2 regions of the Paenibacillus sp. FSL R7-0189 genome follow, and region 1 is predicted to be linked to the other one. Evidence: riboswitches for the same ligand, from Rfam matches in the RefSeq annotation. Region 1 holds a riboswitch; the other holds the start of a gene.
What was found. A riboswitch is a leader RNA that binds a small molecule or an ion and turns the genes downstream of it on or off. The one in region 1 is predicted to bind cyclic di-GMP.

Region 2: it holds a riboswitch for cyclic di-GMP, as region 1 does, so the genes downstream of both, MKY63_RS11330 (NPCBM/NEW2 domain-containing protein) here and MKY63_RS08550 (anti-repressor SinI family protein) in region 1, are expected to answer to the same signal.

The regions. Positions count from the first base shown of each region.
Region 1 is NZ_CP150223.1:1,987,551-1,993,641, forward strand. It holds gene MKY63_RS08530 (hypothetical protein) at 1-229, shown strand, start outside; gene MKY63_RS08535 (signal peptidase I) at 231-821, shown strand; gene MKY63_RS08540 (TasA family protein) at 912-1,520, shown strand; gene MKY63_RS08545 (helix-turn-helix domain-containing protein) at 1,690-2,019, shown strand; gene MKY63_RS08550 (anti-repressor SinI family protein) at 2,127-2,282, opposite strand; cyclic di-GMP riboswitch class I at 2,310-2,394, opposite strand; gene MKY63_RS08555 (2-oxoglutarate dehydrogenase E1 component) at 2,865-5,732, shown strand; gene odhB (2-oxoglutarate dehydrogenase complex dihydrolipoyllysine-residue succinyltransferase) at 5,785-6,091, shown strand, end outside.
Region 2 is NZ_CP150223.1:2,616,033-2,622,123, reverse strand. It holds gene MKY63_RS11330 (NPCBM/NEW2 domain-containing protein) at 1-4,630, opposite strand, end outside; cyclic di-GMP riboswitch class I at 4,889-4,975, opposite strand; gene MKY63_RS11325 (hypothetical protein) at 5,133-5,699, opposite strand; gene MKY63_RS11320 (EAL domain-containing protein) at 5,816-6,091, opposite strand, start outside.

The sequences.
Region 1 (6,091 bases):
CCCTCCAACGTCAGGTGAAGCTGCTCCGGAAGCCCCAAATAAAGAACAACCTGAAGCCCCAGCCACTGACCCGGTTAAGCCGGAAATTGGCGAAGAGCTCACAATTCCAAAAGATGTTCCTCAGCAAGAGGCTCCACAAGAGACGGCAAAGGCGGAAGACAGTACGACTACCCCGCCGGTAGCAACCCAAGCTCCTTCGGACCCTCAACCTGAGAAAGGTGGAGAATAAGATGCGAATTAAAAAAATTATCAATAATACCTTATCGAGCTTAATGCTTGTGATCTTTATTCTGCTGGTGGCAGCCGTAGTGTTATCCAAGGCCTCCGGTGGTGAACCTGCTTTCTTCGGATATGAGATCAAAACCGTACTCTCAGGATCGATGGAACCAGGAATTCAGACAGGCTCAATTGTCGCATTAAAACCCGGAGGGGATATGAATCGTTTCAAACCAGGCGATGTCATCACCTTTAGGAACGAAGATAATCTGCTCATTACTCACCGGATTGTAGAAGCGACCGTCAATAACGCTACTGGTGAAGCTGTTTATCGCACTAAAGGCGATAACAACGACGCACCCGACATGAACCCTACCAGTTCTGCGAATGTTGTAGCTCAGTATACCGGGGTCACTGTACCCTATGTCGGTTACGCTATGAATTTCGCGGTTTCCAAAGCTGGAAGTGTAGTCCTCATGATCGTGCCTGGCTTGATGCTTCTGCTCTATGCTCTGTATACCTCTTGGAAGGCTGTAGCTGCATTAGAAAAGAAAAATGCTGCCCTACTGCCAGCCTCACCGCCCCCAACAGAAACACAGCCCTAAGTTGATTGTCCACTTCCGCTTACGAACCGGAAGATACAATATATAAATTTTATAAAAAATTCAAACACAAATTTGAGGAGGAATTTTATTATGGGTATCAAGAAAACATTGGGTCTTGGCGTAGCATCTGCAGCACTGGGTTTATCATTAATCGGCGGAGGAACCTTCGCATACTTTAGCGACACTGCGCAAAGCACAGCTACATTCGCAGCGGGTACACTCGATCTGAACTCCGACCCTTCTGTCATCGTTAATATTCCTAACCTGAAACCAGGTGATACTGTAACTAAATCCTTCAAATTGAAAAACGATGGTTCGCTCGATATCGGATCTATCATTCTGAATACATCGACTCAAATCACGGATGCTAAAGGAGATAACTACCTGGATTTAGCCGAGTTCATTAAAGTTAAATTCCTTAGAAATAATGATAAAGGAGTACCTATCGTCTCTCCTGAAAATGTAGTTTATGAGACTACACTTGCTGCTTTAAAAAGTCAGCATCCGGATCTCGTAAAAAATACAGGTTGGGATCAACTCTTTACCGAAGCATCCGGTATTAAAGCCGGTACCAATGACAGCTTCTCCGTCCAATTCGAATTTGTGGAAAATAACCAAGATCAAAATATTTTCCAAGGCGATAGCTTAACACTGACTTGGGATTTCGTAGCTAAACAAGGTGCGAAAAAAGACTACTAAGATCAATAAAGTAATTTAATAAAATACTCGAAGAGCAGCAGATCCTGAATCCGGCCACGGATAAGCAGATTGCTGCTCTTCTCTTTACAATAAACTTTGTCCGATTTATTGATATTTGCTATACTAATAACAAAAATTACGGAGGGGCGTCAGCATAGTGCCACAGAATATGGGCCAACGTATCCAGCAGCTCCGCCTAGACAAGGGTTTCTCCCTATCTGAGCTTGCGGACAGAGCAGATGTGGCTAAGTCGTATCTTAGCAACGTGGAGAGAAACATCCAATCCAATCCATCCATCCAGTTTATCGAAAAGATCGCTGACGCGCTTCAGGTATCCATTCATGCCCTACTCTATGGAGAACCAAATGATGCAGAGGAATCACATTTAGATTCGGAATGGTTCCGATTGGTGCAGGAAGCTATGGACTCAGGCATTAGCAAACGCGAATTCAAAGAATTTCTGGACTATCAGAAATGGAAGCTCGATCAAAAGGATTAATACTTCCTACTAATCTGGTACGATCCTCTCTTCTACTAAATCATATCGAAAAAGGACACAGCGAAGAACCGCTGTGCCCTTTTTCGATATGTAACCCCTCTAATGTATTACTGCACGATCTGCACAGTTTTCTCATGAAAGAACTGGCGGATTTCATCTGCCTTAATGCCAGCCTTCTTAGCTGCTAATAATAAATGTACCCACTCTTGATCCAGATCAATAAACTGCTGTTCTCTGTTGCTACCCTGGTTGGACTTTTCCAAAAAATCTCCCCCTAAGATTTTACGTCCCCAGGCAATCCGGCTGTCATAGTATCTCTACCTTAGACCCGCGACTTTGTGCCCCTGCCTTTCGGCAAGTTTACCTTTTACTGGACCCTTTTCACGAAAGGATCTGCTTAAAAAACTATAAAATTACTATCTGCAATAACATTATACAAAAAGAAAGCGGAAAAGTGTGTCGATTCCTGGTTACTTTCTATTTTAAAAACGAAAAATAAAAGATTTTTTTTCAAAGATCTTGTCCGATTATCACGATACTCGTCCGTTACATAAAATAAATTGTACTAGCAAAATAAATATTTACTGACCTAATAGTTAAAAATAAGGATAATAGAATCATTTTAATAGGCCTTTAGAATGGGTAATGAGAAGAAACACCCTTCTTTTCATTAGAACAAGCTAACCTATACCATTTTGCGAACGTATTGGACGAAAGAATGAATTGATTACAGTGGCTGAAAGTAGCACAATAAGATGAGAAATGAAACCGCAATCATCACAGCTCCAGTAAGCGTTGACACAAAATGTCACGTATGGAGTTCATCCGTTAAGGAGGATGTATTCATGGCAGCCAAAGAGCCCTATAACGAATCCATTTGGAGTAAGTATTACGGACCCAATTTAGGCTACATTCAAGAAAGATATGAACAGTTTGTGAAAGATCCCTCCACCGTAGAAAATAATTATCGCGAGCTTTTTACAAATTCGGGACCCCCTCCCCTAACTCCGGATAGCGAACCGGCTCCTCAGCCGCGCATCTCGGGAGACACCGAATGGCTTAGAAAAGCAGTAAGAGCTTCCAAGCTAATCGCCAATATTCGTATATATGGCCATATGGCCGCTGAAATTGATCCGCTGGTACGCGATCAGAATCCCATGGCAAAATATCTTGAGCCTGAAACCTATGGGCTGACCCGCGAAGACCTGATTGCACTGCCTGCCACGCTTATATGGGAAAATGCGCCGAATGATGTGCATACCGGGTGGGATGCCGTGCAACGTATGCGTCAGGCATACACCAAGACTATCGCCTATGAATTCGGGCATGTGCATGAAGAAAAAGAACTGCAATGGCTAAATAGACAGGCAGAATCCACCAGCTCACCAGCACCCCTAAATAATACAGAACGCAAAGAGCTCCTGAACCGCCTGATTCAGGTAGAGCAATTTGAAACCTTCCTCCACAAGACTTTTGTAGGTCAGAAGCGTTTCAGTCTTGAAGGCAATGATGCTCTTGTGCCGATGTTAGACGAAATCGTACGCGCTGCTGCACATGACGGTGCAGAGCATATTTTGATGGGCATGGCGCATCGCGGTCGCCTCAACGTTCTTGCACATATTTTGGGCAAACCTTATGATATCATATTTTCAGAGTTTCATCATTCTCCGAACAAGGAGCTTTTCCCTTCCGAAGGCTCCACAGGCATTAACTATGGCTGGACAGGTGATGTGAAATACCATCTCGGTGCAGACCGTGCTGTCCGTGAAGGAGAAACCGTACGCACAAGAATAACACTAGCGAATAACCCAAGTCACTTGGAATTCGTCAATCCTGTCGTGGAAGGTTTCACTCGTGCCGCACAAGAAGATCGGAGCACTGCAGGACTGCCGAAGATTGATACCAGTAAAGCTATGGCGGTGCTGATGCATGGTGATGCTGCTTTTCCAGGTGAAGGAATTGTTGCAGAAACGCTTAATATCGGCAAACTTCAAGGTTATCAAAATGGTGGGACGATCCATATCATTGTTAATAACCGAATTGGTTTTACGACTGAAAGTGAAGATTCCCGTTCTACGCATTATGCGAGTGACATTGCCAAAGGGTATGAAATCCCGATAGTCCATGTCAACGCTGATGACCCAGAGGCCTGCGTAGCAGCCGTACGTTTAGCTAGCGCATACCGCCATCAATTCAAAAAAGATTTCGTAATTGATCTCATCGGCTACCGCCGTCATGGTCACAACGAAATGGATGATCCTGAAACCACACAACCTATTGTCTACGGCAAGGTTCGCAATCATCCAACCGTCTACAAGGTTTATGCAGAGAGACTGAAAAACGAAAAGGTTCTTACCGCCGAAGACGTACAAAAGATGAATGCTGAAGCAGAAAGCGTATTGCAGCGTGCGTACGATAATATGAAGGAAGGCAATCATAAGAAAAAAGAACCCAAAGCCTTCATTCCTCTACAAACGGACCGCGCAGCGGCAAACACTACAGCGGTATCCATCTCCAGCCTGCAGGAGATCAATCGTGAACTGTTGACGGTTCCAGCTGGATTCCAGGTTTATCCGAAGCTGGAGCGCATTTTACAACGTCGTAAAGATGCACTGAATGAGGGTGAAAAGGTCGACTGGGCACTGGCTGAAACGTTAGCCTTCGCTACCATTTTGAAAAATGGGACGCCCATCCGACTGAGCGGTCAAGATGCCCAACGCGGAACCTTCGCACATCGCCATCTGGTGCTGCACGACAGTAAAACAGGAGATTTATTCTCTCCGCTACATCAGCTAAGCGATTCCCGTGCCTCCTTTGGCGTATACAACAGTCCATTGTCAGAGGCATCAGTATTAGGCTTTGAATATGGTTATAATGTGTTCGCACCGGAAACCTTCGTAATCTGGGAAGCACAGTATGGTGATTTCGCCAATGCGGGTCAGGTTATTTTTGACCAGTTCATTGCGGCTGGACGCGCCAAATGGACACAGCGCAGCAATCTCGTCATCATGCTGCCGCATGGCTACGAAGGACAGGGACCTGAGCACTCCAGCGGTAGGCTGGAACGGTTCTTGCAGCTATCCGCTGAGGAGAACTGGACAGTCGCTAATCTGACTACCGCTTCGCAATATTTCCATCTGCTGCGGCGCCAAGCAGCGTTATGCGGGCAGGAAGATGCTAGACCGCTAGTCATTATGACGCCGAAAAGTCTCATTCGGAATACGCGCAGCACTTCTGCCGGAACCGAGCTGGCTTCAGGACAATTCAAGCCTGTATTAGCTGAATCTTTGCTTGGCCAGAAACCAAGTGAAGTTAAACGGCTCGTAGTCTGCAGCGGTAAAGTGGCTATCGACATCCAAACAGAACTGGAAGCAGCACAGGATAAGGATTGGTCATGGCTGCATGTTCTTCGCCTAGAGCAGCTTTATCCGTTCCCGGAACAAGAGTTAAGCGAACATTTAAACTCCTTCAGCTCCCTTCAGGAAATTGTCTGGGTGCAAGAAGAGCCGAAAAATATGGGCGGCTGGAGCTATAGTGAGCCTCGGTTACGCGCCATCGCACCAAAGAATGCCGGCGTAAGATATATCGGCCGTCCGGAACGTTCCAGCCCGGCCAGTGGTTATGCAGATGTGCATAGCTTCGAACAACGTAGAATTGTAACAGAAGCCCTAAAATCAAATTCGAACGTACAAGCGGCTGTACCGTCCTCTTAAGAGGACGGTATCACAATAGCGTAAACCATTATGTTTGGGGAGGAAACGGCCTGTGTCAGAAATCTTAGTACCCGATCTGGGAGAATCCATATCCGAAGGAACCATCTACAAATGGCTGGTTAAAGAAGGCGACACGGTAGGTCAAGGCGATGTGCTCGCTGAGCTGGAAACGGATAAAGTCAATCTGGAAATTAGTGCAGAGGTGGAGGGTGTCATCTCCACCATCCTGCGTCAAGCGGGCGAGAACGTAGCCGTTGGCGAAGCCATCGGCATCATTGGAGCCGCAAGCGGCAGTACGCCGCGGGCCGCTGAAAGCGAAGCCGAAGCGCCTAAAGCGGCACCAGCAGGCGGCAACGCAG
Region 2 (6,091 bases), 630 kb from region 1:
CCGTCATGTCTACTACGGCTATAGTTCTAATCTTCGTGGTCGTATTTCCATCACTATCTGTTACTGTGTAAGTGATTGGATACTTTCCAGCCCGGTTGAATTTAACTTGCTCTTGACCTGTGACCTTCACTTGAGCCGTCAAGTCACCGTCTTCCGAATCCATTGCCGAATAGCTTTCACTGATATCAATCACTTGGCCCACTTTGGTTGAGACAGATTTAGGTATGGTAAGCTCTGGTGTATTGTTCAAGATCATAAACTTCGCATCAGCAAAATCACCGTGATCTGAAGCATTTCCGTTACCTGCATTATCTAACACCAGCTTCAATTCACTTACCCCCTTAACAGGTATCCGCGCAAGCTTGGCTTCTGTACCAAATTTCATCAGTCCGCTGTTATAAACCTCTGCCCCATCGGCAAAGATTTTGAAAATCACACTGGAGTTGCTTTGCTCAGGGATATTTCTATCAACCCCTACATATGTTTCAAAATATTCATAGTTTGTACCCGCCAGATTATACACGATTTCAGAGCTGGCATGGGTTCCTAAGCCCTTAGCGAACTCTTTGACCTCGCCATTTACCAGCAGCTTAATCGGATTGTTAGAGCTAGCCTTATCTTTTCGAACCACATTATAATCCGTTTTTGCCGATTGCCAATCTACATCACTCAGGTATTTACTAGCGCTGTATACAACAATCTTTCTGGCCTGCACAGCGGAGTTCCCATCTGAGTCTGTGACTGAAAACTCGACGTTGTAAGTCCCTGTTTTGCTTGATGTGAACCCATTTGGGTTTACATCAACGGCTCCAATTAAGTTACCATCTTCCGTATCAAAAGCCGTAACATCGCTCAACACATCAAATTCGCTGTTCAGCTTAACGAAGGTTGTCTCTTCCGGCACTGTAATGATAGGTTTGCTTGAATTATTCGAGAACTTCGCATCGGCCCATACCGTATGGTCTGAAGCATTGCCATCCTTAGCATCTGTTGTAACCAGCTTCACCTCTCTTGCGCCAGTCACAGGGATTTTCACAAATTGATGTTCTGTTCCTGCCCGGAAAACATCACTCTCAAATTTCTGTTCTCCATCCACATACACTGCAAAAGTAGCCGAGGAAGGTTTCCCTTTCATGGCTTGATCGATCCCAATGTAGCTTTCAAAGAAGTCGTAACCCTTACCTTCAATATCGTAAACTACCTCAGAGTTGGCATGAACACCAATCCCTTTCGCGTATGTCGCAGCCAATCCTTGGCGAACAAGGGTTATGATTCCCCCGGAAACGGCTTTATCTTTCTTTAATTCACCCCAGCCTACAACGACTGACTTGGCATTGAGATCGGAAATATAGGCGTAGTCGCTCGTTACCGTAACCTGTGTGGTTTTCGTTTCCGTAACCCCTTCGCTTTTCACTTCATATACAATTTCGTAGTTGCCTTTTTGCGTTACATCAACGTTATTGGCTTTCAGAGAGACATCTGCAGTAATATCGTTTCCTAGATAGTTAGCCGCTTTTACATAGCTCATCGGATCAAAGGTTTGATTAAGCTTTAAAGTGAGCTGATCTTCAACAGACAAGGCTGGCTTAAAGGCTTTAACCTGTACGGGCTTCAGTGGGTTCAGCTTTTTATCATAACCGACGATCTTGTACGTATAGTTGATACTCGCATCTACATTCTGATCCACAAATTGGTCAGTCCCTGTAAAACCAACTAACACATTATTTCTATACACTTCATATCCTAAGAAATCTTGCTTAAGCTCTTTATCTATACTGAAACTTAACGTGTTCGTTCTAGCCGTGGTGTTAGGTGTGATATTAACCTTAATGGCCAGATTTTTATCCGCTATTCCAGTTCCCTCATAATTAATCACCGAGTTATTTAAATACCATAACTTTTGCGGTGCCGGATACTTGGCTACTTTCGCTTTTGTCTCAGGATTCACAGTGAAGCCATGTCTGGCAAAATAGCTGCTTAAATCTAATCCCAGTACTTCGGAGGAGAACTCCACCAAATACTGCTGCTTGGAATTGTCACCGTTGGGAAGGGTGACCTTCCGCTCCCGATATAGCTTGGTCAGCTCTGTCCAGTATCCCGGATGTGCCAGCTCCAGCTGCCAATAGGCTCCGAGTTGTGCAAATAAGCCCTGCTGATTCATAACCACTTTATTTTCTTCGAGGACATATTTATAGATATCTGATTCATACGGTATACGATTATCTATCGAATTCGCCGCGACAGACATAAACATAGACACCATATTATTAGTTACTTCGCCATATTCCCGTTCACCCATAGCCAAGCGATGCCCAATTTCGTGATTCAGTCCCCAGCCCGGATAAGCTTTGTTAAAATCACCTAACATGGTTCCTACTGTTCCAAGTTGGATCCCTGTATGATCTCCCGCTGCATACATCGCACCATAAGGCTGCATCAATCGAATATTCTCACGAATTAGCTTGGCATCATGAATCTCACTACTGCCATCCAAGCCATAGAAGGTAAAAATGCTTTTCATCCAGGTGTCATACCCAGTTACGGTATCCAGCGGGTTATTTCCTTGCGTAATAAATTTGTTGTACGCTTCAGTCGCAGTTCCTGTAAAAATAACATGATCGCTGGCCATTTCTACCACATCGATAAGTTTGCGATCTTGAACATTTGGATGAGCCGCTTTATCTTCGTCTAATCTTTGTTTGTATGTGGTTAAGAAGGTTCTGAATTGTTCTGGATCCGTGGTCTTGGTCATAAAAGGAATCTTTTCTAAACCTTCGAAGCGGATCAGTGGCGCCTTCCCTTGCTCCTCAGCTGTATAGGGATTTACGATATAAACGGTTCCGCCCTTAGTTACATCATGAGCATAAGCACTAGTCGTTGCAATTTCAGGTACAGTTATAGTGTTCTTGCCCGCACGCAATTGTACGCCCCTAGCCCAACTATTCCAAGCTCCCTCTTGTTGAGAAAAGATCAAAGAAGGCAACTTATCACCCGAAGCAGCATCCACATAAACATTGATGGTCTCGCCAGGCATTGCCGCAAGTCCTGTAGGCTGGTTGTTCGTGCCGAAGCCTATTCTCAGGTTTTGCTGAGCATGTTTTTTCATATCTCCACGCTGCTCCGCCTCTATGATGGTACCTTCGATTTGAACCTCGCCATTAACCAGCTTCTTAGCTAGTTCCAATGAATCTTTAAGGATTGGATAGAGCGGATGTACTTTTGTCGCTTCCTCCAATTCATTGATTTTTGCAACGTTATTATAAGCAGACACAACCGCACTCATCGTTCCATCTGTGAAAATACCATTTACAGCTTCGCTTACTTTATCTTCTGTATAAAATCTAAATTCAGCCGCAAAAGGTCTGTTAATATTAGCTTTTGTGAACTTAAATTTTAATCTTTTAAACTTCGTCGGTTCGAATTTAAATTCCAGAAAATCATTGGTACTAATCGCGGTTCCGCTAGATACAAGTTGGAAGGTCTCTCCTTTACTCGTCTCTGATGCATAGATTTCAAAAGCCTCTGGGAATCCTTTGCGGTTATCTCTAGCCAAAAAAGCCACTCTGTCCAGCACTTCCGCTTGCGCTAGTTCAAACACGACTTCATTCGTGAAGCTTGCATCATTGTTTTTGTTCGTTTCCCAATGCGTAGTGGGCTGGTCATCCAGCATATATTCAGGCTTCGTACCTGGGTAGCTTCCACCGTTCACCGTTACTTTTGATACGTTTGCATTTGGCATTCTATAAGCTTGGCTATAGGCATTTTCATAGGCTGTACCATACCCTTTTAGCTTCGAAACCTTGGCTGCCGTTGCATCTACCTGATGGTTCTCCAAAAGGATCTTTGCATTCTCTATCTCTTCTTTAAACTGCGTATACAGTGGATGTGCCTGCACTTCATTCTCTAAAGCTGTTAATTTCTCTGTCGTATTAAAGGCAGCACTAACTTGGCTCAAGGTATCATCTGTAAATAAATTTTTCATTTTAGCAGAGACACTATCCTCTTTATAAAAAGAAAACTCAGCCGCACTCGCCCAATCTTGGTTGGCTTTTTTGAAGACAAATTTAAATCTCTTAAAAGCCGTAGGTGCGAACTGAATCTCCACTACATCACCGGTTGAGCCTTTATATTCTCCAGAAGACACGAGTGTGAAATCGCCTGCATCTGTAGTGGAGCCATAGATATCAAATTCTTGAGCAAAACCTTTACCTTTAGCACCAGATTGCCTAGCGGCGTAGACCATTCTATTTAATTCAGTGGACTCATTGAAAACAAACACAACCTCATTCGTAAACGTTGAACTATTCGGTTTGCCAGTCTCCCAATGCGTGCTCATATCCCCATCCATAGCCTTAGCTATAGGTGAGCCTGAGTAGTTGCCACCGTTATTTGTGATGGTTTTAATATTTGCTGGATTCATTCTAAAAACCTCATTATAGGCATTTAGAACATCCTTGCCGTACAGCTCAAACGGAATAACCGAAGCGTTGCTTAATAAGTTGACCTTACTTTGCGCGACTGTTTTTGTTACATTTACCTTGCTTGCCTCACTTGCTAAAGCATAACCTGCCTCACTCGAAAAACTGGCCAACATGGCCGCCGATGTAGCGATCGCAATCATTTTCTTCATCTCTTCTTACCCCCAGATGTCATATGAATCTCTCCAGTGCCCAAAAATGGGCACAAAAAAAACTACCCCAAAAGAGTAGCTTGATTGCGTATAAAGTCGCCTAAAAATTAAGACTTAATTTTTATTAAACCTTAACAAGCATAAACGCCTTCGGCGTCCTTATAAGGACGGTAAGCGTTTAAGCGAGAAATATAAGATATTAAGTATAGGTGTATAACTTATACTTTCTTATATTTTAACAAAAAGCGTTACACACTCTTTGGCAGCTGGCTGACAATAGTTATGATAACCTTAGTCCCTATAGCTTTGCGTCCCTACATTTCCATAGGTTTGCCTATGAAGTTTCGAATACATTCAAAGAGTAACATAAGCCTAGATCTGATCGCATGATTAATTGGTATGAAATGAGTATAGGTAATTGCAATTAGTTTTTCTCATGTGATAGATATTATTTATCGACTATCCCGGAAGAGAATGGGATCCTTTAGGACTGGAGGTCTAATTAACTCCCCGATCCGAACAAACGCCGGAACCAATTCCACACATCGCCCGTGATGGGAATTAATCCGAAACCATGTTCGCCAACTGCGATTACACCATATGCCCATTGTCCGATAGCTATGGCACCCCCAGCGATCCTGCCTATCGCTATCGCACCAAACGCCGTATCCCCTATGGCGATGGCCCCCAACGCTTTTTCCGCGATTGCGATCGCTCCTACAGCCACTCCTGCAATCGCAATCGCTCCCACTGCGAAGCCAAGCCAGCTAAGTGCTATTGCTCCAATCGCTAACCACATTCCCAGTGATATTGCTCCTAAGGAAAGTACGCCCACGCTTATCGCACCTATGGAAATCAATCCGACAGCTACATCTCCAATAGCGATTAAACCAACAGCTGTCTTTACACGGGGTTTACTTCCATGACCATACTTTTGACCTGAGTATCGCCCTAAATTACTACGAATACTGATGACCGGAAATGAGGGAGAAGGCCATTGATAATCAATTTCTCGTCCATCAAAGCCCCTAGAATCCGCCCAGCGCGTTACAAATTGATGCCATTTCATATCCATCCCGTCCCCCTTTTCAAATTACCTAAATTATACAACCCCGGGGGTTGGCTGTACTCAGACTCTGACCTGAAATTCATCTCATCCTCTGGACCGATATATACTCATTAGGATTACTGTTTGGGAATAGGATCAGGCTTTCCAAATAAATATCCCTGAAACAACTGATAACCACTCTGCTTAAGCCATTCAAAGTCCTCTCTAAACTCCACACCTTCTGCTAAAGGAACAGATTGGATTTCTAAAGCCTTTTCTAAAAATTGTTTAGCTATTTTCTGTTTGTTCGGATCACTGGACACGCCTTGAACATATTTCATATCTAACTTCATGTAATGAGGTTTAAGCTCCAATAACATCTCGATTGTGCTGAAGCCTTCCCCAACATCATC